One region of the Klebsiella quasipneumoniae subsp. quasipneumoniae genome, then DNA from elsewhere that is predicted to be linked to it. Evidence: predicted binding sites of a transcription regulator. Region 1 holds the regulator's gene; the other holds the start of a gene.

Region 1 (14,710 bases):
AGAGATCGCGCCGCCAATCGGTAACCAGATAAAATTGGAGATGCCCACCAGCATGGTGACCAGCAGGCTGTCGCGGGCGCTGAGGTGTAGCACTGCTCTGCCGTAGGTTGGCGTATAGACGGTAATAAAGTAGAAAGTGGTGGTGGTCATCGCTACCAGCAGCGTCCCCGCGGTAATAATGCGCCAGTTTCTGGCGATGGTGGTCAGGATCTCTTTGGTATCCGGGCGATGTTTACGCTGCAGGAATTCCTCGGTCTCCTGCAGCGAGTGGCGCAGCACGAAAATCAGCGGAATGATCATACAGCCAATAAAAAAGGGGATGCGCCAGCCCCAGGCGGCAATCTCCTCATGTTCCAGCGTGGCGTTCAGCGCATAGCCGATCAGCGCCGCCATGATGATAGCCACCTGCTGGCTGGCGGACTGCCAGCTGGTATAGAAGCCTTTATTGCCCGGCGTAGCGATTTCAGAGAGATAGACCGACACTCCGCCAAGCTCGACGCCCGCCGAGAACCCCTGCAGCAGACGGCCCACTAACACGAGGATCGGCGCCAGCACGCCGATAGTCTGATAGCCAGGGACCAGGGCGATGAGTAGCGTCCCGCAGCCCATGATCGCCAGGGTGACCATCAGCCCTTTGCGGCGACCGATTCTGTCGATATAAGCGCCGAGCACCACCGCGCCGATAGGACGCATCAGGAAGCCCGAGCCAAATACCGCAAAGGTGAGCATCAGCGCCGCGAACTCGCTCTCCGCCGGAAAGAAGGTGCGGGCGATATAGGTGGCGTAAAAGCCAAACAGGAAGAAGTCGAACTGTTCGAGAAAATTACCGCTGGTCACGCGGAGGATAGCGCCGACGGTGCCGGCGCGGGTGGGTTGTTGGGTCATAGGGGGTGATCTCCATTGTCTTTATCTTGTTGTTATCGGGTGCAGAGGGGCAGGTCAGTCGCCGGCGACGCCCGCCTGTTTTCCGCGGCGTTTCTCAATCGCCCACTTGAGTAACGCCGCACAGCGATAAAATCCGTGGGCAAATTTTCCATACGGCAGGGTTAAGAACAGGGCCATCACCACCCCGAGGTGGATGGCGAGCAGGACGCCCATCCACGAAGTATCCCGCCCCGCCAGCAGCGCCAGGCCGGTGAAGCTGGTCAGCAGCAGCAGCAGAATAAATCCGCGATCCATCGGTTTCTGCCGCGCGTCGCCGTGCAGCGGCGAGCGGCGCAGGTTCAGCCACAGCAGGCCCGCCGGGCCGACCAGCAGGCCGATGCCGCCGAGGGTACCGAGCAGCACCGGCAGGCTGAAGAACGGGTAGGGGGCTTCCTGGCCGGCGATATAGTGATAGCCCGTGGCCACCACGGTGGCGGCGAAACAGAGCATAAAGCCGTAGAAGGTGCAGTGGTGGAAACGGCGGCGCAGCAGGGTGAAGGCGTCATCGGCTTCGTTGCAGCCTTTCCCGTGGCCGCCGTCGAGATATTTCAGCGTCAGCGCATCATGGGATGCCTTCGCAATATCAATCGGTTGCGGCTGGCCCGGGGAGATCTCGCGCCAGAAGCGGATCACCCCGCTCATCAGTAAGCCAATCGCCAGCACAAAGACCGAACCAAACATCCACGCCAGCAGGTTATGGGGGAATATCTGGTAGAAGTCGCCCGCCAGCGGCGGATGGCGCAGCGAGCCTTTGAGCCCCATCGCCAGCAGCAGAAAGACAATCAGGCCGCCGACCAGCGCCAGCACGGTGGTCATGCCGGCCCGGCGGTACAGGCTGCCAAAGGCGGCGGGCTGGGCGTAGTGTTGATAGGTCTCGAGCCGGACTTCGGCCATCGCCTTCGGCACGTTAATGGCGAACTCGTGCGGTGGCGCATACTGGCAGGCATGCAGGCAAGCGCCGCAGTTATGGCACAGGTTAGCCAGATAGTTGATATCCGCCTTGCCAAAGGCCAGGCGCTGGGTCATCGCCGGGAACACGGCGCAAAACCCTTCGCAGTAGCGGCAGGCGTTACACACCTGCATCACCCGTTCGACTTCCGCCTCCGGCTCGGTGATGATCTGCGCGTCAATGATCAGCTTTTCAAGCGACTTCATGGTGTTTCTCCTGCTGCGCCGCCCGGGCGGCTTGCTGGCCGGCGATGCGGCCGAAGGTGGTGCCGATCGACATCCCGACGCCGGCGGTGTAGCCCTTGCCCAGCACGTTGCCGGCCATCATTTCCCCGGCGACGAACAGATTACGGCTAGGTTGACCGGCGAAATGGACGGCGGCGGTGTCGTCGACGTAGAGCCCGAGGTAGGTGAAGGTGATCCCCGGCCGCAGGGCGTAGCCGTAGTAAGGCGGCGTATCGATGGGGCGCGCCCAGTGGGTTTTCGCCGGCGTGAGGCCAGAGGTCGCGCAGTTATCCAGGCGGGTGTGATCGAACTGGCCCGGCGCGCAGGCGGCATTATAGTCGGCGATGGTTTGCGCTAACCGTTCGCCGTCCAGCCCCAGCTGGCGAGCCAGTTCCTCGATGGTATTGGCCTGAGCGCCGGGAAAGACGGGGGGCATAAAGTGGCCGATGGCTTTGCTGTCGATGATCGAGTAGCCGATCTGTCCAGGCTGGTGGGCGACCAGTCGGCCCCAGATGGCGTAGCGTTTAGGCCAGAAATCTTCCCCCTCATCATAAAAGCGCACGGCATCGCGGTTGACCACCACCCCCAGCGAAACGCAGTCGACGCGGGTGCAGATCCCGCCGTCATAGAGCGGCGCCCGGGCGTCAATGGCGACGCAGTGGGACTGGGAAGGATCGCCGATGATATCGGCCCCGGCGTCGATCATAAACTTGAGCAGCACCCCCTGGTTGAAGCGCGTGCCGCGGATGAGAAAGTTATCGGCGGGCCATTCGCCGCGGTCATTTTGCCCCCAGGCCTCGCGCAGCCACTCGCGGTTGGATTCAAATCCGCCGGCGGCGAGGACGCAGCTTCTCGCGACAATCCGTTCCTCGCCCGCCAGCGCGGCGACAAATTCACCGTTGCGCAGTTCCAGAGCCTGCACCGGCGTGTTGTAGCGGATCTGCACCCCCATCCGCTCTGCGCTGCGGTAATAGGCATTGACCAGCGCTTTGCCGCCGCCCATAAAAAAGGCGTTGGTGCGGGCCACGTGCAGGGCGCCGGAGAGCGGCGGCTGAAAGTTAACCCCGTGCTGACGCATCCAGTCCCGGCACTGTGACGAGGTGCGGATCACCAGCCGGGCCAGCGCTTCGTTGGTGTTCCCTTCGGTGACGCGCAGCAGATCCTGCCAGTACTCCTCTTCCGGATAGCTGTCGACCAGCACGTCCTGCGGCGCATCGTGCATACAGCGCAGGTTACGCGTGTGCTGCGAATTGCCGCCTCGCCACTCCCGCGGCGCCGCCTCCAGCAGCAGCACCGAGGCGCCGGCTTCCCGGGCGGTTAAGGCGGCGCATAGCGCGGCATTGCCGCCGCCAATGACCAGTACATCCACCATTATCGGCTCCCTTACAATTTAATGGATTGTTAAATTTGTAATGGGAATGTAGGCGGTAACGGCGACGGGGCGCTATGGCGTAACGCTAAAGAGGGGTTTAGTTAACGTAAAGGGTGGCGCCTGGCCAGCGATCGGACTCCACCAGCTGGCGCATGACTTTGCTTAGTATGACCCGTGCCGCAAGGCCTGCCGGGGTGAGCTCATCATCCGACAGGCTGACCAGAAAGTTGGGGCGGCTGAGGACCGGATTAGCGATGCCGATCACCCTCAGCGCCTGATGGTCGAGATGGGAAATAGCGGCCCCGGGCTGCAGAGTGGCGCCCAGTCCGCTGCGCACGGCCTGCATCAGCAGGGCCAGACCGTCAATGTCCGCCACCACCTCAACGCTGAGGCTGTGCTGCTGGCAAACCGCCTCCAGCCTGCCGCGCAGGCCGTGGCCCTGGCTTGGCATAATCAGCGGCAGGGTGGTGAGCTGGTCAGGGGAAACAGGGTCATCCGGCAGCGAGGCCAACAGCGCATGGGTGCCAATCAGGAACAGGCGCTCTTCGAGCACCGGTCTGGCGCTCCAGCGCAGGATCTTCTCCTGCTGGAAGACGATGGCTAAATCCAGCTGGCGGGTGTTGATCATCCGCTCCAGATTCCCGGAGAGGCTTTCCACCAGGTGCAGGCGGACGTCGGGGTAGCTCTCGCGCATCGCGTTGATGAACGGTACGCCAAGAACGGAGGCGGTGCTGGGGGCCATGCCGACGCTGACGTGGCCCGACAGCCGCGCCTCGCGGGCGGCGAGGATGGCATCATCGGCATGACGCAGCGCCAGCTGCGCCTGTGAGTAGAAAGCGAGGCCCGCGCTGGTGGGCGTCACGCCGCGAGAGGTTCGCTGCAGGAGGCGAATGGACAGCTCATTTTCCAGACGCGCGATCTGCTGGCTGAGCGCCGAGACGCCGATATTCAGATCGAGCGCGGCGCGGCCCATGCTGCCGGTTTCAACAATGCGCGTAAAATAGCGTAGCTGGCGAAGTTCCATATCAACTCTCCGGACAAAGCGGGGACTCGCGAGGGTCGCCGCCGGGACGTGAGCGGGAAGCGCGGCAGAAGCGCCCATAAAAAAGCCAACCGGCTGGTTGGCTTTTCAGAGCAGGCGAAGCAGGGAATTACTTTTCCACTGCGTCGTGGGCGTGTTCGTCCTCGCGGCAATCACCTTCCGCACAGTGACCGTACAGATACAGACTGTGGTTGGTCAGGCGGATGCCGTGACGGGAAGCGATTTCACGCTGGCGCGCTTCGATAGAGTCATCACTGAATTCGATCACTTTGCCGCAGTCGAGGCAGATCAGGTGATCGTGGTGATGCTGCTGGGTCAGTTCGAAAACGGATTTACCGCCTTCAAAATTATGACGAGTCACGATACCGGCGTCATCAAACTGGTTGAGGACGCGGTAAACGGTCGCCAGACCAATCTCTTCGCCCATGTCGATCAGGCGTTTATATAAGTCTTCCGCACTGACATGATGGTTATCCGGTTCCTGCAGCACTTCAAGGATTTTCAGTCGAGGAAGTGTGACTTTCAGGCCAGCCTTCTTTAATGCGGTATTGTTGTCAGTCATGCGGAATCTGTCCTGTTGCTAAACGATCTACTTCCTTCAACGGAAGTCATACAGAAATTAACCCGACGTAATGCGTCTCATTATAGAACTGCCACTGGTAAATGAAAACTGCAAGCATCGGGCCTGGTTTGCTGTCAAAAACGAGGCACCAGCTACAAACTGCGTCACGTGCCTCGTAGAATCAGAGGACATTGTACAGATATGTGATTAAAAGTTAAAAACTTGTAGCTATTAGTTTGATTGCTTTTGTCTATTAATACGACGCAACTCAACGATTGCGCCGCTTAATTATCAGGCGTTTTTGATTTCTTCGAGGTGCAGCTCTTCAGCCACCTGCTTCACCCACTTCTCAACGCGCTCGTTGGTCAGTTCCGGCTGACGGTCTTCATCAATGGCGAGGCCGACGAAGTGGTCGTCATCCGCCAGGCCTTTGGAGGCCTCGAAGTGATAGCCGGCAGTCGGCCAGTGGCCAACGATGGTCGCGCCGCGCGGCTCAATGATGTCGCGGATGGTGCCCAGCGCATCGCAGAAGTACTCTGCGTAGTCTTCCTGGTCGCCGCAGCCGAACAGCGCCACCAGCTTGCCGTTAAAGTCGATCTCTTCCAGCGTCGGGAAGAAGTCGTCCCAGTCACACTGGGCTTCACCGTAGTACCAGGTCGGGATGCCGAGCAGCAGGATGTCGTGGGCTTCCAGATCTTCTTTGCTGCTTTTGGCAATGTCGTGAACATCAGCAACATCTTTACCAAGCTGCTTTTGAATCATTTTTGCAATATTTTCGGTGTTGCCGGTGTCGCTGCCAAAAAAGATGCCGATGATTGCCATGAGTAAAATAACCTCTTGAAACTTAAATGATGTGGTAGGGACGCGATGCCCACAGATAACGGCAATCATAGCAGAACAGGCAAGGACGCGGAAACAGCAATCACGCCCGACTGCACACTCTGCTACATGAATGCGGATTTTTCGCGGAAAGTTAGACTTTTCCCTGGCTGCGCAGGGCGGTTAATTGCGTCATCAGCATCTCTTCGATGAGATCGCTGCGGCTCATATTACGCGCTTCCGCCAGTTCGTTAAGGGCATCGACCGCGTCGGCGTTGAGCTTTAGCTCCACGCGCTTCAGCCCGCGCACTTTATCGCGTTTCAGCTGATTACGTTTGTTGATGCGCAGTTGTTCATCGCGCGACAGCGGATTGGTTTTTGGTCTTCCCGGGCGACGCTCGTTTGCGAACAAATCTAATGTCGTACGGTCCGTTTGTTCTTTTGCCATGATTCTGAGTGACTTCGGGGAAACAAGCTGCCGGGCTCTAGCCGGCGCAGATAGCGCGCCATCATACATCAGGCGAACGGCTGCGCCAACGACCGCGGGCATTCTGCGGCGCGGTCGGGCATATTTTAGCCAATCAGGCGCCAATGCTCGTGAGATAGCGGCGGATCGCGCGCAACACCGCTTCGGGTTTCTCGGCATGGACCCAGTGTCCGGCGCCGGCGATGACGTGGGCCCGGGCCTGCGGGAACTGGGCCAGCAGCGCGTCGCGGTAGGCGTCGGTCACGTAGGGTGAGTTGCCGCCGGGAATAAACTGCGTCGGGTGCGGCCAGGCCGGTATGGTTTCCCAGCCGACGATATGCGGGTACTGGTCCCACAGCACCGGGACGTTGAAGCGCCAGTCGCCGTCGACGAAAGATTTCAGCAGGAACTGAATCACTCCCTCTTCCTGCAGATGCTCGCGCATCACCTGCGCCGCCTGCTGGCGGGTGCTGGCGGCGGATTCGCTGACGGCGCGGATAGCGGCGAAGATCTCATCATGGCGGCGAACATGATAATCCACCGGGGCGATATCGATCGCCACCAGACCGTTGATGCGCTCCGGCGCCAGGGCGGTCAGCGCCATCACCGCTTTGCCGCCCATCGAATGGCCGATAAAGGTGGCGCGCTCAATCTGGTGCGCGTCGAGCGTATCGCGCAGATCCTGCGCCATCGCGGGGTAGGTCATCTCTGGCGACCGCGGCGACAAACCGTGGTTGCGCATATCGACCTGCAGAATATCGTGGTCGGCGACCAGGTCGCGGGCGAGGATGCCCAGGTTGTCCAGGCTGCCAAACAGACCGTGGACCAGCACGATCGGGGAGTGGTTGTGCGGATTCTGTGCAGATTGCGCTCGGCTATTTAATTTCATGGCAAAGTTCTTTTTTTCGCTCCGTCGGGTTAGGGTATTATGTTGGACATTCTGCCATCCGGCTGCAAGACCCAGAAGTTTTCTGAGTTTTACCGCCATCCTGGTTTGACGCTATCCGCGGTTGGGATTTGTACTTATAATCCCAACGATTTGTATTCAGAAAAGATATCGCACTGGATTAAGATGAAAACAATTGAAGTTGATGATGAACTCTATCGCTATATTGCCAGCCACACTCTGCATATCGGCGAGAGCGCATCCGACATTTTACGGCGCATGCTGAAATTTTCCGCCGTTTCCCAACCGGCTACACAGGTCAGCAAAGCCGCGCCGGCGCTGGCGCCCGCGCCTGCCGTTGAGGTGAAACCCGCTAACCCGGCGAAAGATAAAGTCCGCGCCATGCGCGAGATGCTGTTATCTGATGAATACGCCGAGCAGAAGCGCGCGGTGAACCGTTTTATGCTGGTGTTGACCACCCTCTACTCCCTGGACAGTAAAGCATTTGCCGAGGCGACGGAGTCTCTGCATGGCCGCACGCGCGTCTACTTCGCGGAAGATGCGCGTACGCTGCTGAAAAGCGGTAATCAGACCAAACCGAAACAGGTTCCTGGTACACCGTGGTGGGTGATCACCAATACCAATACCGGCCGTAAATGCAGCATGATTGAGCACATCATGCAGTCGATGCAGTTCCCTGCGGAGCTGATTGAAAAGGTTTGCGGCACGATCTAGCTTTTTAACATTTGCACCAGAAGGATCAGGCAATGGCAATCGATAAACGTGCGGGGCAGCCTGCGCAACAGAGTGATTTGATTAACGTCGCCCAACTGACTGCTCAGTACTACGTGCTGAAGCCTGAAGTCGGTAATGCGGAGCATGCGGTCAAATTCGGCACCTCCGGCCATCGCGGCAGCGCGGCGCGTCACAACTTCAACGAACCGCATATCCTGGCCATCGCCCAGGCGATTGCGGAAGATCGTGCGAAGAACGGGATCACCGGTCCGTGCTATGTCGGTAAAGATACCCACGCCCTGTCCGAGCCGGCGTTTATTTCGGTGCTGGAAGTGTTAACCGCCAATGGTGTTGACGTGATCGTGCAGGAAAACAACGGCTTCACCCCGACGCCGGCGGTCTCCAACGCGATTCTGGTGCATAACAAAAAAGGCGGTCCGCTGGCGGACGGCATTGTGATCACCCCGTCACACAACCCGCCGGAAGATGGCGGTATCAAGTACAACCCGCCAAACGGCGGTCCGGCTGATACCAACGTCACCAAAGTGGTGGAAAACCGCGCCAACGAACTACTGGCCGCTGGCCTGCAGGGCGTGAAACGCCTTCCTCTGGACGCGGCGCTGGCTTCCGGCCACGTCAAAGAGCAGGATCTGGTGCAGCCGTTTATTGAAGGCCTGGCGGATATCGTCGACATGGCGGCGATCCAGAAAGCGGGCCTGACGCTGGGCGTCGATCCGCTGGGCGGTTCCGGTATCGAATACTGGAAGCGCATTGGCGAGCACTACAAGCTCAATCTGACCATTGTGAACGACCAGGTAGACCAGACCTTCCGCTTTATGCACCTCGATAAAGACGGCGCCATCCGCATGGACTGCTCCTCGGAATGTGCGATGGCGGGCCTGCTGGCGCTGCGCGATAAGTTCGATCTGGCGTTTGCCAACGACCCGGATTACGACCGTCACGGGATTGTCACCCCAGCCGGGCTGATGAACCCGAACCACTATCTGGCGGTGGCGATTAACTACCTGTTCCAGCATCGTCCGCAGTGGGGCAAAGAGGTGGCGGTCGGTAAAACCCTCGTCTCCTCGGCGATGATTGACCGCGTGGTGAACGATCTGGGCCGCAAGCTGGTGGAAGTGCCGGTGGGCTTTAAGTGGTTCGTCGACGGCCTGTTCGACGGCAGCTTCGGTTTCGGCGGCGAAGAGAGCGCCGGGGCCTCCTTCCTGCGCTTCGACGGCACGCCGTGGTCCACCGATAAAGACGGCATTATCATGTGCCTGCTGGCGGCGGAAATCACCGCAGTGACCGGCAAAAACCCGCAGGAGCACTATAACGAGCTGGCGGAGCGCTTTGGCGCGCCGAGCTACAACCGTCTGCAGGCTTCCGCGACCTCCGCGCAGAAAGCGGCGCTGTCTAAGCTGTCGCCGGAAATGGTCAGCGCTGACACCCTGGCGGGGGATCCGATCACCGCCCGTCTGACCGCAGCGCCGGGCAACGGGGCGGCGATTGGCGGCCTGAAAGTGATGACCGACAACGGCTGGTTCGCGGCGCGTCCGTCAGGCACCGAAGACGCCTACAAGATCTACTGCGAAAGCTTCCTCGGCGAAGAACATCGCAAACTGATCGAAAAAGAAGCGGTAGAGATTGTCAGTGAAGTGCTGAAGAACGCCTAAAGGCGCACGACCATCAGGCCCCTCGCGGGCCTGATTTTTTTCGCAAGGATAGCGATGAAAATACAACGGAAGTCCCTGTTTTTGTTCTGGGCGTGGATGGATCTCTTTTTCGTCCTGCAATTCTTATGGTGGAATATTGCCCACCGCCGACTCCCTTTTTACGACGACCTGCTGGCTTATCTCCAGCTGCTGCACGACTGGGGCGCTGCGGCGGTCTGGCTCTATCCGCTGAATGTGCTGCTGATTATCAGCATCCCGCTGTCGATGATCCTCTTTTTCCGTCAGAGCCGCTATGGGCTGTGGCTGGCCTGGGGGCAGGCGCCGCTCAGGCTGGTGTTTATGCAGCCTTCGCTTTCTGTGGGTCTGTGGCTGATTCAGGCCGCCGGCGTCCGGCATTTCGCGATCCTGGGAGGCTTCCTGCTGCTCTCTGAAGGGTTGAAAATCGCCAGCCTCTGGTACTGCAGAGGCGGGGCTCAGGGCATAAAGCGATAACCAATCCCGGTTTCGGTCAGCAGATGCTGCGGGCGCGCCGGATCGGCCTCCAGCTTTTGCCGCAGGTGACCCATATAGATCCGCAGATAATGGCTGTGCTCCACGGCGTTAGGGCCCCACACCTGATTCAGCAGCTGGCGCTGGGTAAGCACTTTGCCGGGATTATTCAATAGCGCCGCCAGCAGGCGAAACTCGATGGGCGTCAGGTGGATCTCTTCGCTGCCGCGCAGGATGCGGCGGGCGGGGATATTGACCTCCAGGTCGGAGAAGCGCACCACCGGCTCGTCGGACTGCGCCGCGCCGTGACGACGCAGTGCGACGCGCAGGCGGGCCTGCAGCTCGCCGATGCCAAAGGGTTTACTTAAGTAGTCATCGGCGCCGGCATCCAGGGCGGCAATTTTGTCGTGCTCTTCGCTACGCGCTGACAGGACGATAATCGGCATCTGACTCCACTGGCGCAGGTCGCGAATAAAATCAATGCCGTCGCCATCCGGCAGGCCGAGATCGAGTATCGCGAGGTCGGGCTTACGGGTGGCGGCTTCGATCAGCCCGCGCTGCAGGGTTTCCGCTTCAAATACGCGCATGCCGTCGGCTTCCAGCGCGGTGCGCAGAAAGCGACGGATAGCGTGTTCGTCTTCGATAATCAGAACGTTAATCACAATTCCTCAGATAGCTCTTCCAGTTCAGGGGGCGTTTCTCCCGGCAGTGTAACACGGAATGAGGCGCCGCCTTCCGGCCGGTTGCTGGCGGAGATGGTCCCGCCGTGGACGTCGACGATGGCCTGACAGATGGCAAGGCCCAGCCCGACGCCGGGGATCGCCGACTCTTTGTTGCCGCGGGCGAATTTATCAAAGATAGCCTGTTCCTGACCCGCCGGGATCCCCGGACCATTATCCCATACCTCCAGCGACAGCTGCCGGGCGTCTGCTTCGGCGCGAATACCGATGTCCGCCCGGGCGCCGGCATACTTATGGGCATTCTCCAGCAGATTGATCAGCACCCGCTCGAACAGCGGCCCGTCGACATGCACCAGCTGCAGCGGGTCGGGTAAATCCAGTTGAACGTGCTGGCCGCCGAGGCTCGGCTCGAGCATACGCAGCGCGCTGCCGACCACTTCCTCCAGCGTCAGCCACTCCTTGTGCAGATTAAAGCCGCCGGACTGGATCCGCGCCATATCCAGCAGGTTGTTCACCAGCCGGGTGGTATTGAGCACATGCTGGCGGATTTCATTGGCCTGCGGGGCATGCTTCGAGCCCTCGCTGGCCAGATCGAGGGTCAGGATTTCCGCCTGGCCAAACAGCACGGTGAGCGGGGTACGCAGATCGTGGGACAGGGCGGCGAGCAGCGAGTTACGCAGGCTTTCGCGCTCGCTGGTCAGCCGGGCCTGCTCTTCGCTGGCGGTCAGGGTGAGACGCTCCAGGGCGCTGGCCACCAGCAGGGTGAAGGTCTCCAGCAGCCGCTGCTGCTCCGGGATCATCAGCTGGCGCAGATTCGCCGGCTCCACCACCAGCAGTCCCCAGGTGCGGGCGGCGCTCTTCAGGGGCAGGATCTGATACGGCACGCCGGGCAGGGTATCGGTGCCGGCGCCGGCGGGTTGCCCCTTATCAAAGCTCCAGCGGGCGATGGCGTCATCCCACGGCGTCAGCCCGGGCTGGTGGGTTAAGGGCAGCAGTTTCCCCTGGGCGTCCGGGAGCAGCAGCTGGCTGCGAGCCTGAAAGGTGGAGGCGATAAACCGCTCGCTGGTGGTGGCGATATCCTGCTGGCTACGACCCACCGCCAGCGCTTTGGACATTTCATACAGGTGGCGGGTACGCCGCTCGCGATAGCGCGCCACCCGCGCCTGGTAGCGCACGCCGGCGGTGAGGTTACCGATAAGCAGGCCAACGGTGAGCATCACGCCGAAGGTGAGCAGATACTGGACATCTGACACCGCCAGCGTGCCGCGCGGGGCGACAAAAAAGAGATCGAAACTGATAACGTTGATCACCGTCGCCAGCACCGACGGCCAGCGGCCATAGAGCAGGGCGATGATCACCACCCCCAGCAGATAGAGCATGACCAGGTTGGCGGCTTCGAAGGCCATCAGCCACTGCATGGCCACCAGAGTAATGATGGCGCACAGGGCCACCGCCAACGCGCAGCCCTGCAGCTGCAGCCGCCATTTCTCCAGCGCCGGACGAGTGTCGCTGGCGCGCGCCGGAAGGGGGAAGGGCTTTTCATCCAGGGCGATGACCACCAGATCGAGGTCCGGCGCGTGACGAGCCAGACGGTCGGCGAAGCCGCTGCGATCCCACCAGCGGCGCTTGCTCTGGCGGCCGATGACAATTTTTCCGAGGTTATGTTCGCGCGCGTAATGGAGGACCGCTTTCTCTTCAGACGGGTCGGAGAGGGTGGCGGTTTCGGCGCCCAGCTCCTGGGCCAGACGCAGCGCGGCGAGGATGGCCCGCCGCCGGGATTCCGGCAGGCGGTGCAGGGAAGGCGTTTCGACATATACCGCATGCCAGACGCTGCCCAGACGGGCGGCGAGGCGGGCGGCGGTACGCACCAGCTTTTCGCTGCCGGTGTTGTGCCCGATACAGAGCAGAATGGCGTCGCGGGTGTGCCAGACTTTCTCCTGGCCCTGGCGGTCGCGCCAGGCGCGCATCTGCTCATCGACGCGATCGGCGGTACGGCGCAGAGCCAGTTCGCGCAGCGCAATCAGGTTCCCTTTGCGGAAAAAGTTCTCGATAGCGCGCTCGGCCTGGCCGCCGATGTAGACTTTGCCCTCATTGAGCCGCTGGCGCAGATCGTCAGGGGGGAGGTCCACCAGCACCACGTCGTCCGCGGCGTCAAAAAAGGGATCGGGGACGGTCTCCCGCACCTGCACGCCGGTGATCCCGCTGACAACGTCGTTCAGGCTTTCCAGATGCTGAACGTTAACCGTGGTGAAGACGTCAATCCCGGCTTCCAGCAGTTCGTCCACATCCTGCCAGCGCTTCGGATGGCGGGAGCCGGGGGCATTACTGTGCGCCAGTTCATCCACCAGAATCAGCGCCGGGCGGCGGGCGAGGGCGGCGTCGAGGTCGAACTCATACACGTAGCGCCCGCGGTGAGCGAGCCGCCGCGGCGGCAGGGTGCTCAGGCCCTGCAGCATCGCGGCGGTCTCTTTCCGGCCGTGGGTCTCCGCCACGCCAATCAGAATATCCAGCCCCTGGGCCCGCAGCCGCTGCGCTTCCGCCAGCATCGCCCAGGTTTTCCCCACCCCGGCGCAGGCGCCGAAGAAGACTTTCAGTTTGCCGCGATGCGGGGCGGCGGTGTGCTGCAGCAGGCGGTCAGGGTCCGGACGCAGCGGCTCGTCACTCATTTACTTATCCTTCAGGGCATCCAGCGCCATATTGAGTTGCAGTATATTGACCACCGGCTGGCCAAGGAAGCTCAGCAGCGGCGTTTGTGTGGCCTGGTTAACCAGCGCGGTCACCTGGTCGACGCTCAGCTGGCGCGCTTTGGCCACCCGGGGCGCCTGCCACAGCGCGGCGGCCGGGGTCAGGTTGTTATCGAGACCGCTCGCCGAGGTGGTGACCAGTTCGACTGGCACCCGCGGGTCGGCATCCGGGTTCGCGGCGCGCAGGGCCTGTACCCGCTCGCTTACCGCCTTATCCAGCGCCGGGTTGCTGGCGGCGAGGTTGCTGCCGCCAGAGGCCATCGGGTTATCCGCTGTCTCCGCGGTGGCTGACGGGCGGCCCTGGAAATAGCCTGCGGCGGTAAAGTTCTGGCCAATCAGCGCCGAGCCGCGCACCTCGCCGTTCAGGCGGATCAGCGAGCCATTGGCCTGTGAGTTAAACCACCACTGTCCCAGGCTGGTGGTCAGCAGAGGATAAACGCCGCCGGTGAGCAGGGTTAACAGAATAAATAGCACAAGTGCTGGACGAATCAATGACATAGTTTGTTCCTCACACCAGACCGCTCAGGGTCAGCAGCAGGTCAATGGCTTTAATACCGATAAATGGCACCAGCAGACCGCCGAGGCCGTAGATCCACAGGTTGCGGCGCAGCATCGCCGAGGCGGAGAGCGGGCGATAGCTCACCCCTTTCAGGGCCAACGGGATCAGGAAGACGATGATCAGCGCGTTGAAGATAACGGCGCTGAGGATCGCCGACGATGGCGAATGCAGGCCCATCACGTTCAGCATCGCCAGCTGGGGATAGACCGCGGCAAATGCCGCCGGAATAATGGCGAAATATTTCGCCACGTCGTTGGCAATACTGAAGGTGGTCAGCGAGCCGCGCGTCATCAGCATCTGTTTGCCGATATGGACCACCTCAATCAGTTTGGTGGGGTTGGAATCCAGGTCGACCATGTTGCCCGCCTCTTTCGCCGCCTGGGTGCCTGAGTTCATGGCCACCGCGACGTCGGCCTGGGCCAGCGCGGGCGCGTCGTTGGTGCCGTCGCCGGCCATCGCCACCAGCCGACCTTCCGACTGATACTGGCGGATCAGCGCCAGCTTGGCTTCCGGCGTCGCTTCGGCGAGGAAATCGTCGACGCCGGCCTCGGCGGCGATCGCCGCGGCGGTGAGGCGGTTATCGCCG
Region 2 (14,710 bases), 1.5 Mb from region 1:
TGCAGGTCGCTGACGTTTTGCTCTTTTAGCACCCGCTGCAGCAGCCACAGGCCCATAATATTTTTCAGCACCCGATAGCGGCCTTCGGCCCCGCCTTCGTTGGTGATATTGGCCTGCAGCGCCGCGTCGCAGGTGTACGGGGTCAGGCTTTCAAACCCCATCAGCGACCAGGTCCCGGAGGAGAGATAGGCGGCGTGGCGGTCGGCCAGCGGGGAGGCGATCACCGCGCTGGCGGTGTCGTGGCTGGCGACGGCGACCACCGGGATGTTATTGCCCTGCGGACAAATCCAGTGGCCGATAACGTTGCCGGGATGCGTCGGCGCACCGAACCATTCGCGCGGCGCGCCGGTCCAGTTCAGCAGCGTCTCATCCCAGCTATCGCTGTGGATGTTGACCAGCTGGGTGGTGGTGGCGTTGGTATATTCCCAGTTCAGATTGCCGGTCAGGCGGAAGCTGAAATAGTCGGGGATCAGCAGGGCATGGGCGGCCTGACTGACCAGCTCCGGCTGCTGCTCCACCAGGGCGCGCAGCTGATAAAGGGTGTTAAACGGCAGAAACTGAATGCCGCTGCGGCGATAGATCTCCGCCCGGCCCAGCTGTTCTTCAGCGTGACGTAGCAGGCCCTGGGTGCGATCGTCACGATAGGAGACCGGCAGCCCGACGCGCTGACCCTGCTTATCCAGCAGGACATAATCCACGCCCCAGGTATCGATGCCGATGCTGTCGATCAGGATGCCCTGCTCACACACTTTCTCCAGCCCGCGGCGGATCTCGCCTTCGAGGCTATCGAGATCCCAGCAGTCGAAGCCATCCACCTTCTGCAGGCTGTTGGTGAAGCGATGAATTTCACGCAGCGTCAGGGCGCGCGGCCCGGACTGATAGCTGGCGAGCATGATCCGCCCGCTGGAGGCGCCTAAATCGACGGCGACACAATGACGAATACTCATGGAACGACCCTTCTTAAAATCATTGTCCGCAGTCTAAAAAAGGGCGCTGACTAACACCTTCTCGCTACGGACAGCCGAAACTGGCCGCTGGCAAGAAAGCAAAGGTGACCGTGAGGAAAATCACAAATTGCGGTTTTGGGCGGTGGTGAGGAGGATGTGATGGGGTCCGCAGTTCCGCATCTTTCCGGCTGATTCTTGAAAAAGCGGCAGGATTTACGAATTTCGCGGTCAAAAATTGAAGGCCGGATAGCCAACCCTTCATTACTATCAGCCGGTGACTGATAATTTTTCTCATTACGAGGGTGGCATCATGACCATATTGCACAGTACGGATTTCTTTAAGGCCGGGATCTCGACGGTGGCTATTGAACCCCGCCTCCCTCAGTCGGCCTTTCCGGAGCATCACCATGATTTCCATGAAATTGTCATCGTGGAGCAGGGCACGGGCATTCACGTCTTCAATGGCCAGCCCTATACCATTGGCGGCGGATCGGTCTGCTTTATTCGCGATCACGACCGGCATCTTTACGAGCACACGGACAATCTGTGTCTGACCAACGTGCTCTATCGCGCGCCGGATGCGTTTCGTTTTCTCGCCGGGGTCAGCCAGCTGCTGCCCCAGGAGCAGGAGGGCAACTACCCGTCGCACTGGCGAGTGAACCAGACGGTCCTGCAGCAGGTGCGGCATATCGTGGCGCAGATGGAGGCCATGGGGAGCGAAACGGATACCCATGCCGTCGCCAGCCGTGAGATCCTGTTTATGCAGCTGCTGGTGCTGCTGCGGAAAAGCAGCCTTGCGGAAGAGGCCACCAACAACGATGCGCGGCTGAATCAGCTGCTGGCCTGGCTGGAAGACCATTTTGCGCAGGAGATCTGCTGGGAGGAGGTGGCGGCGCAGTTTTCGCTGTCGCTGCGTACTCTACACCGCCAGCTGAAGCAGCAGACCGGCCTGACGCCGCAGCGCTATCTCAACCGGGTGCGCCTGATGAAAGCCCGCCACCTGCTGCGCCACAGCGATGAAAGCGTGACTGATATCGCCTATCGCTGCGGATTCGGCGACAGTAACCACTTTTCGACGCTTTTTCGCCGCGAGTTTTCCTGGTCGCCGCGCGATATCCGCCAGGGGCGCGACGCTATTCTTCAGTAACGCGAGAGGAGTCAACGTATTGCGGACCAAAAACGCGAATAATGCGCCGTTATCCGCGTTGGGAGTGTGAGCCGTGGCCGGTCTGATTCTACGTAAAGAGGAGTTTTTCCCTTCCGCCACGCAGGCGGTGGCGGTGGCCGACCGCTACCCGCAAAACGTCTTCGCTGAACACACTCATGAGTTCTGCGAGCTGGTGCTGGTGTGGCGGGGCAACGGGCTGCACGTTCTCAACGACCGTCCCTGGCGCATTACCCGTGGCGATCTGTTCTATATTCGCGCCGAAGATAAACACTCCTATGCTTCCGTTAACGATCTGGTTCTGCAGAACATCATCTATTGCCCGGAGCGGCTGCAGCTCAATTTCGACTGGGCGGGGGCGATCCCTGGCCTCTTCGGCACGCCGTGGAAGCCCCACTGGCGCATGGGCAGCACCGGTATGGCGCAGGCGCGCCAGGTAATTAGCCAGCTTGAGCATGAGTGTTCCCGGCACGATGCGCAGGGGAATGCGATGGCCGAGCTGCTGTTTGCTCAGCTGGCGCTGACCCTCCAGCGCCATCGCTACGCAACGGATAATCTGGCGGCAACGCAGCGCGAAGCGCTGTTGGACAAACTGCTGGCCGCGCTGGCGGCCAGCCTGAGCCGACCCTTTGTCCTGGAGCGTTTCTGCGAGCAGGAGGGCGGCAGCGAGCGGGCGCTACGGCAGCAATTTCGCCAGCAAACCGGCATGACCATCAATCACTATTTACGCCAGCTACGGATCTGCCATGCGCAGTATCTGTTGCAGCATACCGAGCGCTTAATCGGCGATATCGCCATGCAGTGCGGCTTTGAGGACAGTAACTACTTTTCGGTGGTGTTCAGCCGGGAAATCGGCATGTCGCCGGGGCAGTGGCGGCAGCGCAGTCGCGCCGCCGCCTGAAGATCGTCTTTGTCAGGCAGATGATCCGGTGCTTAACTGGCCATTCCCAGACCGACGATGTTGGCGGCGATGATGATCACCACGCAGCCGAGGCTCAGGACGCTCACCGGACGACGACCGGCGTTGTTCCACTCTTTCAGCACCAGACCCACCAGACCGCCGCACAGTACGTAGAAACTCATGTGCAGCATCCAGCTCATATAGTCATACTGCGCCGGAATGCTGGCGTGGCCCCAGGCATAGAAGAAGAACTGGAGATACCACATCAGGCCGCCGAGGGCGGAAAGCAGCAGGTTGCTGATGATGAGCGGTTTGGCCAGTGAGAAATCGGCTTTGACGGACAGGTTCTTCACTTTCGCCAGACGAATAAAGCAGAAGCCAAGGTTGACCAGCGCCCCGCCGCCCATAATCACCACGTAGCTTGGCAGCGCCGCATATAACGGGTCGATGCCGAGCGCCGCGGCGGCATCATGCATCGGTTTGGCGGCGTTCATCGCGAACGACATCCCTGCCGAGAAGATACCGCACATCACCGCCAGCAGAAGCCCTTTCTTCAGATTGAACTCTTCGGCTTTGATGCCCATTTTGCGCTCTTTCAGCTGACCCGCGCGGGTGACGATGCCAACGCCAACCACCGCCACCAGCACGCCGAGCAGCGTCATTTGACCGCCCTGGGTGTGCATCAGCACCGAAAACTGACCGTTAATAATCGGCGTCATCAGCGTACCGACAATCAGCGTGATGCCAATGGCGATGCCAATCCCCATCGACATGCCGAGATAGCGCATGGTCAGGCCATAGTTGATATTACCGATGCCCCACATGGCGCCGAACAGAAAGACCGGCAGCAGCGTGGAGGCGTTAAAGGAGCGGTAGTAGGCCCAGAAATCGGGTAACAGGGTGGCGCTGATGGCCCAGGGCAGGATCAGCCAGGAGACGATCCCCCCGACCGACCACATGGTTTCCCACGACCAGTGTTTTACTTTCTTGAACGGGGCATAGAAACAGGCGGCACTGGCGGCCCCTATCAAATGCCAAAAAATACCCATCGTAATCGCGTGGTTCATTGATTTTATCCTCATCTTTTTTTATCGGAGACGGCGGCTTCCGATGCGATGAGTGTAAAAATTAGCCGCTTTGGCCGCCTTCAGGACGTTGCCACAGGATGGCGAACTCTGGCAACCATGGGCTTAATTAGTTGTTCTACATCACAAAACGACGGGTATTTCTTCTGGTTATATCCATATGAAAAATACGGCATTGATAAGCATTTTCAATACCATTTAATTAACTATAATGGACAAACTGCTTACGCGGCGTTAACACTTGAGCCGCTCGACAATAATGGAGATGATTATGAGCTATACCCTGCCATCCCTGCCGTACGCTTACGATGCTCTGGAACCGCACTTCGACAAGCAGACGATGGAGATCCATCACACCAAACACCATCAGACCTACGTGAACAATGCCAACGCCGCGCTGGAAAGCCTGCCGGAGTTCGCTAACCTGTCCGCTGAAGAGCTGATCACCAAGCTGGATCAGCTGCCGGCTGACAAAAAAACCGTACTGCGTAACAACGCCGGCGGCCACGCGAACCACAGCCTGTTCTGGAAAGGCCTGAAAACCGGTACCACCCTGCAGGGCGACCTGAAAGCGGCTATCGAGCGCGATTTCGGCTCTGTGGACAACTTCAAAGCGGAATTCGAAAAAGCCGCTGCGACCCGTTTCGGTTCCGGCTGGGCGTGGCTGGTCCTGAAAGGTGACAAACTGGCCGTTGTCTCCACCGCAAACCAGGATTCCCCGCTGATGGGCGAAGCCATTTCCGGCGCTTCCGGCTTCCCAATCCTGGGTCTGGACGTGTGGGAACACGCTTACTACCTGAAATTCCAGAACCGTCGCCCGGACTACATCAAAGCCTTCTGGGACGTGGTGAACTGGGACGAAGCTGCAGCGCGTTTTGCCGCCAAAAAATAAGGTTGCAATGTGCTAAGAGAGAAGCGAGTCTGATGGCTCGCTTTTTTTATATCGGTAGCAAGGAGAGCAGACATGCATTATCCGGTGAATGTCTTTGTCGGCAAAATCAGGGACTACACGGGCAGTCGTCCCAGCGCGATCGGCAAAATCCAGGTTGACGGCGAGTTGCAGCTCGGCGATCTCGGTCTCGAAGGGGATGAGCAGGCAGAGAAGAAAATACACGGCGGGCCGGACCGCGCGCTGTGTCACTATCCGCGCGAACACTATGCCGACTGGATCCGTGAATTTCCCCAGCAGGCCGATCGGTTCTGCGCCCCGGCGTTCGGCGAAAACCTCTCCACCACCGGCCTCACCGAACAAAACGTCTACATTGGCGATATCTTTCGCTGGGGCGAGGCGCTGATCCAGGTCACCCAGCCGCGCTCTCCGTGCTTCAAGCTCAACTTTCATTTTGCGATCGGTGATATGGCGCAGCTGATGCAAAACAGCGGGAAGACCGGCTGGTTGTACCGGGTGATCGCCGGGGGGCAAGTCTCCAGCGATGCGCCGCTCGAACTGGTCTCTCGCCTGAGCGATGTCAGCGTCCATGAGGCCGGGGCGATTGCCTGGCAGATGCCGTTTGATGACGATCAGTACCACCGCTTATTGTCGGCAGCGGGCCTGTCGGTAAGCTGGAGTCGAACCATGCAGAAGCGCCGTTTAAGCGGCAAGATCGAGGATAATTCACGGCGATTGTGGGGGAAATAATTCCCCCATATTGGCGCTTTCCGCAGCGTCTCCCGGGTAGCGGCGCAAGCGCCTTACCCGGGCGACCTGACCGTTCCTGGCGGTAACCCGGCGCAACGCAGGCCGGGTCAGCGTCAGGTCCGTTTATACAGCGGCAGCCAGAGGGTTAAGCGCAGACCGCCCAGCGGGCTGTCGTCGGCCTTCACCCAGCCACGGTGCTGCTGAATAGCGGTTTCGACAATCGCCAGCCCCAGGCCGGTGCCGCCGGACTCGCGGTCGCGCGCCTCGTCGGTCCGGTAGAATGGCCGGAAAATCTGCTCGCGATCCTCCGGGCTGACTCCCGGGCCGTCGTCATCGACGTTAACCGTAATCCCGTCTTTATCCACTGAGAAGCTGACGGAAATCTTCGTGTGCGAGTAGCGCAGGGCGTTGCGGACGATATTCTCCAGCGCGCTTTCCAGCGCATTGGGGTTACCGTACAGCGGCCACGGACCCGGCGGATACTCAACGGTGAACGATTTACCCATCTGCTCGGCTTCAAACGCCGCGTTGTCCAGCACTTCGCCCCACAGCTGATTGGCTTTAACCGTCTCGCTCACCAGGGCGTTTTTCGCCTGATTGCGCGACATCACCAGCAGGTCGTTGATCATGCTGTCCAGCCGGTGCGCTTCAGTTTCGATACGCTCCAGCTCTTTGCTCTCACCGCTGCGGCGGCGCAGCAGGGCGGTGCCCAGCTGCAGGCGCGTGAGCGGCGTGCGCAGCTCGTGCGAGATATCGGACAGCAGCCGTTGCTGGCTGGTCATCATCCGCTCCAGGGCCGTCACCATCTGGTTAAAGCTGGCGCCAGCGGCTAAAAACTCCTGCGGTCCGGCTTCCAGCTCCGGATGCTGCCGCAGGTTGCCCTGGGCGACCTCGTCAGCGGCATTTTTCAGCTTACGCGCCGGTTTCGCCAGGCTCCACGCCAGCCACAGCAGCAGCGGGGCGCTAACCAGCATTGTGACGATCAGCAGCAGCAGCGGCCGGTCAAACAGCAGGTTGATAAAGTCGGATTGTGAGGTGCTGGCGGGACGGATCAGATACAGCTGATAGTTATCCTCCCCATCCCTGACGGAGAACGGGCCCACCATTTCCAGGCGGCCATAGCGTTTTTTCTGCGGATGATCGGCGTTATCGGCCTGGCCGATAAAGTTGCGAATGATCTGCATCTCGTTGCGTTCTGCGCCGATCACGCGGCCTTCGCTGGTGACCAACAGCAGGCGCTGACCCGGAGGCGCCCATTTATCGATGGCGCGAAACAGACGACGCCACCACATCAGGTCGTTTGGCGGATCGTTGGCCAGCTCGGCCTCGACGTGCTGCTCGATCATGATGCCTTGACGCTGCTCGCTTTCCAGCAGCTCGGTCATCTGCCGAGAGTCCAGTTTGGGCAGCATCAGCACCAGCATCAACACCAGCGCCAGCGTGAGCCAGAAGATGGCGAAGATGCGTGCAGTCAAACTTCCAATCATGAAGCGGAAACCATCAGATACCCGCGGCCACGCAGCGTTTTAAACCACGGATGGCCATCTTTGCGCTCCGGCAGCTTACGCCGCAGGTTGGAAATATGCATATCGATGGCGCGGTCGAACGGCGTCAGGCGCTTGCCTAACACTTCCTGGCTTAAATGTTCGCGTGACACCACCTGGCCGAGATGCTGCGCTAACAGATAGAGCAGGGTGAACTCGGTGCCGGTGAGCTCCAGCGTCTGGCCATCGAAATTGGCTTCCTGACGGCCCGGATTGAGGCTTAAGGCATCCACTTCCAGGGTCGGCGAGCCGGCTTCGGTCGTCTGCTGCTGTTCGCTCCAGTGGGAACGGCGCAGAATCGCGCGTATACGCGCCACCAGTTCGCGATCGTTGAACGGCTTAGGCAAATAGTCATCTGCGCCCAGCTCGAGGCCGAGAACGCGATCCAGCTCGCTCCCGCGCGCTGTTAGCATGATAACCGGAGTCTGGTGTGTCTGACGCAGCTCTTTAAGCGTATCGATACCGTTTTTCTTCGGCATCATTACGTCGAGCAGCAATAAATCAATGCTGTCGTCCAGAAGGGCCAGCGCCTGTTCCCCATCATGGGCCACCAGCACGTTAAAACCTTCCATATCGAGCAGCTCTTTTAACAGGGAGGTGAGCTCCCGGTCATCATCAACTAACAGGATTTTATTCATTGTTTAAATACCTCCGAGGCAGAAATTACGTCATCAAGGCCCGCTAATCCATGACTTTACGTTGTTTTACACCCCCTGACGCATGTTTGCAGCCTGAATCGTAGACTGTCTCTCGTTGAATCGCGACACAAACGTTTTGGGAGTATGTGATGCGCAATGTTATCGCTGCCGTCATGGCCTCAACGCTGGCGCTAAGTGCATATAGCCAGGCCGCTGAAGTCGTTACCAGCGTTAACTGGCTCCCCGGAGACGAAGGGGGACAGCGCGGTAGCCAGAGCCATATGTTTGACGGCATAAGTTTAACCGAGCAGCAACGTCAGCAGTTACGGGATCTTATGCAACGGGCACGCCACGACAGGCTCCCCGTTAATGTTAGCGAAATGGAGACAATGCATCGCCTTGTCACCGCAGAAAATTTTGATGAAAACGCTGTGCGCGCTCAGGCAGAAAAGATGGCGCAGGAACAGGTTGCTCGCCAGGTCGAGATGGCTAAGGTCCGCAACCAGATGTACCACCTGCTTACGCCAGAGCAGCAAGCGGTTTTAAATGCTAAGCACCAGCAACGTATGGATCAGTTGCGTGAGGTTGCAAGGACGCAGAAAGGCTCAGCGATGATGCTTTCGAGTAGTAGCAACACCCTGCAACCCCAGTAACAAACCCTGTTTTCCTTGCCATAGACACCATCCCTGTCTTCCCCCACATGATGTGGGGGTTTTTTTTGCCCTTTTTTCGGCAAATCAACTTCTTCGCCTGTCCCGTGAGCGTCACCAGTTCAGGTTATACTAAGCGCAGTGCAGGAGAAGGAGCCTATATGAATCAATCTTATGGCCGGTTGGTCAGCCGCGCCGCTATCGCAGCGACGGCGATGGCCTCCGCGTTACTTTTGATCAAAATTTTTGCGTGGTGGTATACCGGTTCAGTCAGTATTCTGGCCGCGCTGGTGGATTCGCTGGTGGATATTGCCGCCTCGCTGACCAACCTGCTGGTGGTGCGCTATTCGCTGCAGCCTGCTGATGAAGAACATACCTTTGGCCACGGCAAAGCGGAGTCGCTGGCGGCGCTGGCGCAAAGCATGTTTATCTCCGGCTCGGCGCTGTTTCTGTTTCTTACCGGTATTCAGCACCTGGTGCGTCCGGAGCCGCTACAGGCCGCCGGCGTCGGGGTTGTCGTCACGTTGATTGCCCTGTTCAGCACGCTGGCGCTGGTGACCTTCCAGCGCTGGGTGGTGCGAAAAACCCAAAGCCAGGCGGTGCGGGCGGATATGCTTCATTATCAGTCTGATGTTATGATGAACGGCGCCATTCTGGTGGCGCTGGGCCTCTCCTGGTACGGTTGGCATCGCGCCGATGCGTTGTTTGCCTTAGGAATTGGCATCTATATTTTATATAGCGCGCTGCGGATGGGCTATGAGGCGGTTCAGTCGTTACTCGACCGCGCTTTGCCTGACGAGGAGCGTCAGGACATTATCACCATCGTGACCGCATGGCCCGGCATCCGCGGGGCGCACGATCTACGAACGCGGCAGTCAGGGCCGACCCGCTTTATTCAGATTCATTTGGAAATGGAAGATAACCTCCCGCTGGTGCAAGCCCACGTGATTGCAGACCAGGTGGAGCAGGCGATTCTGCGCCGTTTCCCGGGTTCCGATGTCATTATCCATCAGGATCCCAGTTCTGTGGTGCCGGCGGCGCAGCAGGGCTTTTTTGAGCGTTAGGTTATAGTCTGTAAACTCGATGTAAAAATGTGGGTCAGCTCGGCATTTTTTGTATAAATTACCGCCGTTTGGTCTGACCTGAATCAATTCAGCTTGAGGCGTTTGATATACTATTGTCATTAGCGTCGTGCACTCCTGGTGAGGGAGCGCTTCAGGCAACAGAATTATTTTTTGCTTCCTAAGTTCAGAGGTAGTCATGATTAAGAAAATCGGTGTGTTGACAAGTGGCGGTGATGCGCCGGGCATGAACGCAGCAATTCGTGGCGTTGTGCGCGCGGCATTAACGGAAGGTCTGGAAGTTTTTGGAATCTATGACGGTTACCTCGGCTTGTACGAAGACCGTATGGTTCAGCTCGACCGTTACAGCGTTTCCGACATGATCAACCGCGGCGGCACCTTCCTGGGCTCCGCTCGCTTCCCGGAATTCCGCGAAGAACACATCCGCGCAGTGGCTATCGAAAACATGAAGAAGCGTGGCCTGGACGCGCTGGTGGTTATCGGTGGTGACGGGTCCTATATGGGGGCGATGCGCCTGACCGAGATGGGCTTCCCGTGCATCGGCCTGCCGGGCACCATCGACAACGATATCAAAGGCACTGACTACACCATCGGCTTCTTCACCGCTCTGAGCACCGTGGTGGAAGCGATTGACCGTCTGCGCGACACCTCCTCTTCGCACCAGCGTATCTCCGTGGTGGAAGTGATGGGCCGTTACTGTGGCGACCTGACTCTGGCGGCGGCGATTGCCGGCGGCTGTGAGTTCATCATGGTGCCGGAAGTGGAATATACCCGTGACGATCTGGTAGCGGAAATCAAAGCCGGCATCGCGAAAGGGAAGAAACACGCTATCGTGGCGATCACCGAGCACATGTGCGACGTTGACGAGCTGGCAAGCTACATCGAGAAAGAGACCGGCCGTGAAACCCGCGCTACCGTCCTCGGCCACATTCAGCGCGGCGGTTCCCCGGTTCCTTACGACCGTATCCTGGCTTCCCGCATGGGCGCCTATGCGATTGAGCTGCTGCTGCAGGGCCATGGCGGCCGTTGCGTCGGCATCCAGAACGAGAAGCTGGTGCACCACGACATCATCGATGCCATCGAGAACATGAAGCGTCCGTTCAAGAACGACTGGCTGGATTGCGCGAAGAAACTGTACTAAGTTACGCGCCGGATAAACAAAAGGCCTTCTCATGGAGAAGGCCTTTTTTATGGCGCAAGGTTTATTCGATATCCAGCGGGTCTTCCGACAGAATCATCCCGGTGTTATCGGCATACAGATGGTCGCCGCTGAAGAAGGTCACGCCGCCGAAATTGACGCGCACGTCGCTTTCGCCGATGCCTTCGCCAGCCGCGCCGACCGGAATAGCCGCCAGCGCCTGGATGCCGATATCCAGTTCCTCAAGGTCGTCAACCTGGCGCACCGCGCCATAGACCACCAACCCTTCCCATTCATTCTGTACGGCCAGACGCGCCAGGTCAGCGTCAATTAACGCGCGTCGTACTGAGCCGCCGCCGTCGATCAGGAGAATATGACCACGGCCATTCTGCTCGAGCAGATCGTAGAGCAACCCGTTATCCTCGAAACATTTTACCGTAATGATCTGTCCACCAAACGACGACCGTCCTCCAAAGTTAGAGAACAGCGGTTCCACGACGTTGACATCTTCCTGGTAGATGTCACAAAGCTCGGAAGTATCGTATTTCATAGGCTTAACGTTCAGTTGCTGCGAGAGTTTTTAGTATATCCCGCGAATCGCATTGTTGGCAAAATCATCAATTGTTAATTGATATTTGTCAGTTAAGCCGCCAGCTTACTGGCAATAATCCCGATAACAAACAGCAGGTTGGTCAGCAAAGCCCCTTTGACCGTCTTTTCGAGCATCGGCCGCATCGCCAGCGGATCGGATTCGCGCAGGACGTAACGCGCCTGTTTGACCAGCATCGGCGTGGCGAGAATAAACAGCCAGCCCCAGGCAGAATGCAGCGCCAGCAGGTTAAACAGCGCCAGACACAGCAGGGCGCCGAGCAGCAGGCAGGCATGATAGCGGCGGGCATTGACCGGCCCCAGGCGCACGGCGAGGGTGTTCTTCCCGTTCTGCCGGTCGCTGTCGATATCACGCAGGTTATTGATGTTCAGTACGGCGGTCGCCAGCAGACCGCAGGCCGTTGCCGGCAGAAAAATGGCCGCTTCCACATTGTGGGCTTGCAGATACCAGCTGCCGAGGACGCTCAGCCAGCCGAAGAAAACGAGTACCGAAATATCACCGAGGCCAATATAACCATACGGGCGGGTGCCCACTGTGTAGGTGATGGCGGCCACGATCGACAGGCCACCCAGCGCGAGGAAACCGATGAAATCGCCGACGCTCTGCCAGGCGACGCACAGTAGCGCCAGACCAAACAGACAGATCAGCGCGACGGTGACAATCAAGGCGCGCTTCATCTGCTGGGGGGTAATCACCCCTTTCTGCATCCCGCGCAGCGGCCCGATGCGGTCCGGTTTATCGCTCCCCTTGACCGCGTCGCCGTAGTCATTGGCGAGGTTGGAAAGAATTTGCAGCAAGCCGGCGGTGATCAGCGCCAGCAGAGCGACCCAGGGATCAAAATGCCCCTGCTCCCAGGCAAGGACGGTGCCAACAATAATCGCGGCAAACGCCAGCGGTAACGTTTTAGGACGCAGGCTTTCCAGCCACGCCTGAGAACGGCTGATATCAGTCATAGTTATTTTAGCCAATAAAAATGGGGGCGATAGCCCCCATCAACAGTGATGAAAATGCATTGCACCGGATTATAGGATAAAACGGCTCAGATCTTCATCTGCCACCAGAACATCCAGGTGCTTACTCACATATTCGGCATCGATAGTGACGGTCTGGCCGTTCATCTCGCTGGCATCATAGGAGATATCTTCCACCAGGCGCTCCAGCACGGTGTGCAGACGGCGCGCGCCGATGTTCTCGGTGGTTTCGTTTACCTGCCATGCGGCCTGAGCGATACGCTTGATACCGTCTTCGGTGAATTCGATATTCACCCCTTCGGTCGCCATCAGCGCCTTGTACTGCACGGTGATGGAGGCGTTCGGTTCGGTCAGGATGCGCTCGAAGTCATGGGTGGTCAGCGCCTTCAGCTCAACGCGGATCGGCAGACGCCCCTGCAGTTCCGGGATCAGATCGGACGGGCTGGCCACCTGGAACGCGCCGGAGGCGATAAACAGGATGTGGTCGGTCTTGACCATCCCGTGCTTGGTGGAGACGGTGCAGCCTTCCACCAGCGGCAGCAGGTCGCGCTGTACGCCTTCACGGGAGACGTCCGGGCCGGAGGTGTTGCCGCCGCGCTTACAGATTTTGTCGATTTCGTCGATAAAGACGATACCGTGCTGCTCAACAGCGTCGATGGCTTCCTGCTTCAGCTCTTCCGGATTGACCAGTTTGGCCGCTTCTTCTTCAATCAGCAGCTTCATCGCGTCTTTGATTTTCAGCTTACGCGGTTTCTGCTTCTGGCCGCCGAGGTTCTGGAACATGGACTGCAGCTGGCTGGTCATCTCTTCCATGCCCGGAGGGGACATGATTTCAACGCCCATCGGCGCCGCAGCGAGATCGATTTCAATCTCTTTATCGTCCAGCTGGCCTTCGCGCAGTTTCTTACGGAACGCCTGGCGCGCCGCAGACGGTTCCTGCGACGGCTCAGTCTGGCCCCAGTTGTTCTTCGCCGGTGGGATCAGCACGTCAAGCACGCGCTCTTCCGCCAGCTCTTCCGCGCGGTAACGGTTCTTATCGATGGACTGCATACGAATCATTTTGATCGCCGCATCGGTCAGATCGCGGATGATAGAGTCCACTTCTTTACCGACATAGCCCACTTCGGTGAACTTTGTCGCTTCAACTTTAATAAACGGCGCGTTGGCCAGTTTCGCCAGACGACGAGCGATTTCGGTTTTACCGACGCCGGTTGGGCCGATCATCAGAATGTTTTTCGGCGTGACTTCATGACGCAGCTCTTCGTTAAGCTGCATCCGGCGCCAGCGGTTACGCAGGGCGATAGCAACAGAACGCTTGGCGGCGTCCTGGCCGATAATGTGTTTGTCCAGTTCGCTGACAATTTCGCGTGGGGTCATTTCAGACATGGGAGATCCTTACGCTTTAGAAGGTAATTCTTCGATGGTGTGGAAATGGTTGGTATAGATGCAAATATCGCCTGCAATATCCAACGCTTTCTCGGCGATATCGCGCGCGCCCATATCGGTGTTTTCCAGCAGCGCGCGGGCCGCGGCCTGGGCGTAAGGACCGCCGGAGCCGATAGCAATCAAATCGTTTTCCGGCTGTACCACGTCACCGTTACCGGTGATGATAAGCGACGCGTTTTCGTCCGCGACGGCCAGCAGCGCTTCCAGCTTGCGCAACATCCGATCGGTTCGCCAGTCTTTAGCCAGCTCAACGGCGGCCTTCACCAGATGGCCCTGGTGCATTTCCAGTTTGCGTTCAAACAGTTCGAACAGCGTGAAGGCGTCGGCGGTGCCGCCAGCGAAACCGGCAATCACTTTGTCGTTGTACAGACGACGCACTTTTTTCACGTTGCCCTTCATTACGGTGTTGCCCAGCGTGGCCTGGCCATCACCGGCAATAACAACATGGCCGTTACGGCGAACACTTACAATTGTAGTCACGAGCAGACCCCTTGGTTGCAAAAGCGGAACAGGGGCCCCGCGCTGTCCGCGGGGCCGAATGCAATTATAGATGGGGGGGATTTTGAGGGTTTCAACCCCTGGCGGCGAGACGAATGCAGTTCGCGTGTCCAGCCATCTTCAGGCGGGTGATCATCTCGTTGGCGCTTTCTTTGCCTTTCAGCGGGCCAATGACCACGCGGTTCCAGCCGTTGTTGGTGGTGATGTGCGAAGCAAACCCTTCGAAAGCCAGCTGAGCGCGGACGGTTTCGGCCTGCTCGGCGCCTTTAAAGGAGCCGCACTGGATCATCCAGCTACGATCGTCTTTTTTCTCGGCGGTCGTTTTCGGCGCTTCCTCCACTCGAGTCACCGGCGCGGCGGCCTGCGCGCGCGGCTGCGTAGTCGTAGTGTGCGCCG

What was found. The regulator Fur, encoded in region 1, represses iron uptake genes when iron is present. The targets are predictions, from matches to a motif close to ATAATAATGAGAACNACTATCAA.
Region 2: the regulator Fur is predicted to act here: its motif matches at 4,274-4,296, upstream of sodA (superoxide dismutase [Mn]).

The regions. Positions count from the first base shown of each region.
Region 1 covers NZ_CP084876.1:3,714,072-3,728,781, reverse strand. The annotation lists gene tcuC (MFS transporter) at 1-885, opposite strand, end outside; gene tcuB (tricarballylate utilization 4Fe-4S protein TcuB) at 940-2,079, opposite strand; gene tcuA (FAD-dependent tricarballylate dehydrogenase TcuA) at 2,066-3,469, opposite strand; gene tcuR (tricarballylate utilization LysR family transcriptional regulator TcuR) at 3,567-4,493, opposite strand; gene fur (ferric iron uptake transcriptional regulator) at 4,621-5,073, opposite strand; gene fldA (flavodoxin FldA) at 5,365-5,895, opposite strand; gene ybfE (LexA regulated protein) at 6,047-6,340, opposite strand; gene ybfF (esterase) at 6,474-7,247, opposite strand; gene seqA (replication initiation negative regulator SeqA) at 7,431-7,979, shown strand; gene pgm (phosphoglucomutase (alpha-D-glucose-1,6-bisphosphate-dependent)) at 8,012-9,652, shown strand; gene LGM20_RS17985 (hypothetical protein) at 9,707-10,144, shown strand; gene kdpE (two-component system response regulator KdpE) at 10,126-10,803, opposite strand; gene kdpD (two-component system sensor histidine kinase KdpD) at 10,800-13,487, opposite strand; gene kdpC (potassium-transporting ATPase subunit KdpC) at 13,488-14,063, opposite strand; gene kdpB (potassium-transporting ATPase subunit KdpB) at 14,074-14,710, opposite strand, start outside.
Region 2 covers NZ_CP084876.1:5,214,530-5,229,239, reverse strand. The annotation lists gene rhaB (rhamnulokinase) at 1-947, opposite strand, end outside; gene rhaS (HTH-type transcriptional activator RhaS) at 1,258-2,094, shown strand; gene rhaR (HTH-type transcriptional activator RhaR) at 2,168-3,013, shown strand; gene rhaT (L-rhamnose/proton symporter RhaT) at 3,046-4,080, opposite strand; gene sodA (superoxide dismutase [Mn]) at 4,370-4,990, shown strand; gene yiiM (6-hydroxyaminopurine reductase) at 5,063-5,737, shown strand; gene cpxA (envelope stress sensor histidine kinase CpxA) at 5,851-7,224, opposite strand; gene cpxR (envelope stress response regulator transcription factor CpxR) at 7,221-7,919, opposite strand; gene cpxP (cell-envelope stress modulator CpxP) at 8,069-8,572, shown strand; gene fieF (CDF family cation-efflux transporter FieF) at 8,731-9,633, shown strand; gene pfkA (6-phosphofructokinase) at 9,830-10,792, shown strand; gene rraA (ribonuclease E activity regulator RraA) at 10,854-11,339, opposite strand; gene menA (1,4-dihydroxy-2-naphthoate polyprenyltransferase) at 11,432-12,352, opposite strand; gene hslU (HslU--HslV peptidase ATPase subunit) at 12,422-13,756, opposite strand; gene hslV (ATP-dependent protease subunit HslV) at 13,766-14,296, opposite strand; gene ftsN (cell division protein FtsN) at 14,388-14,710, opposite strand, start outside.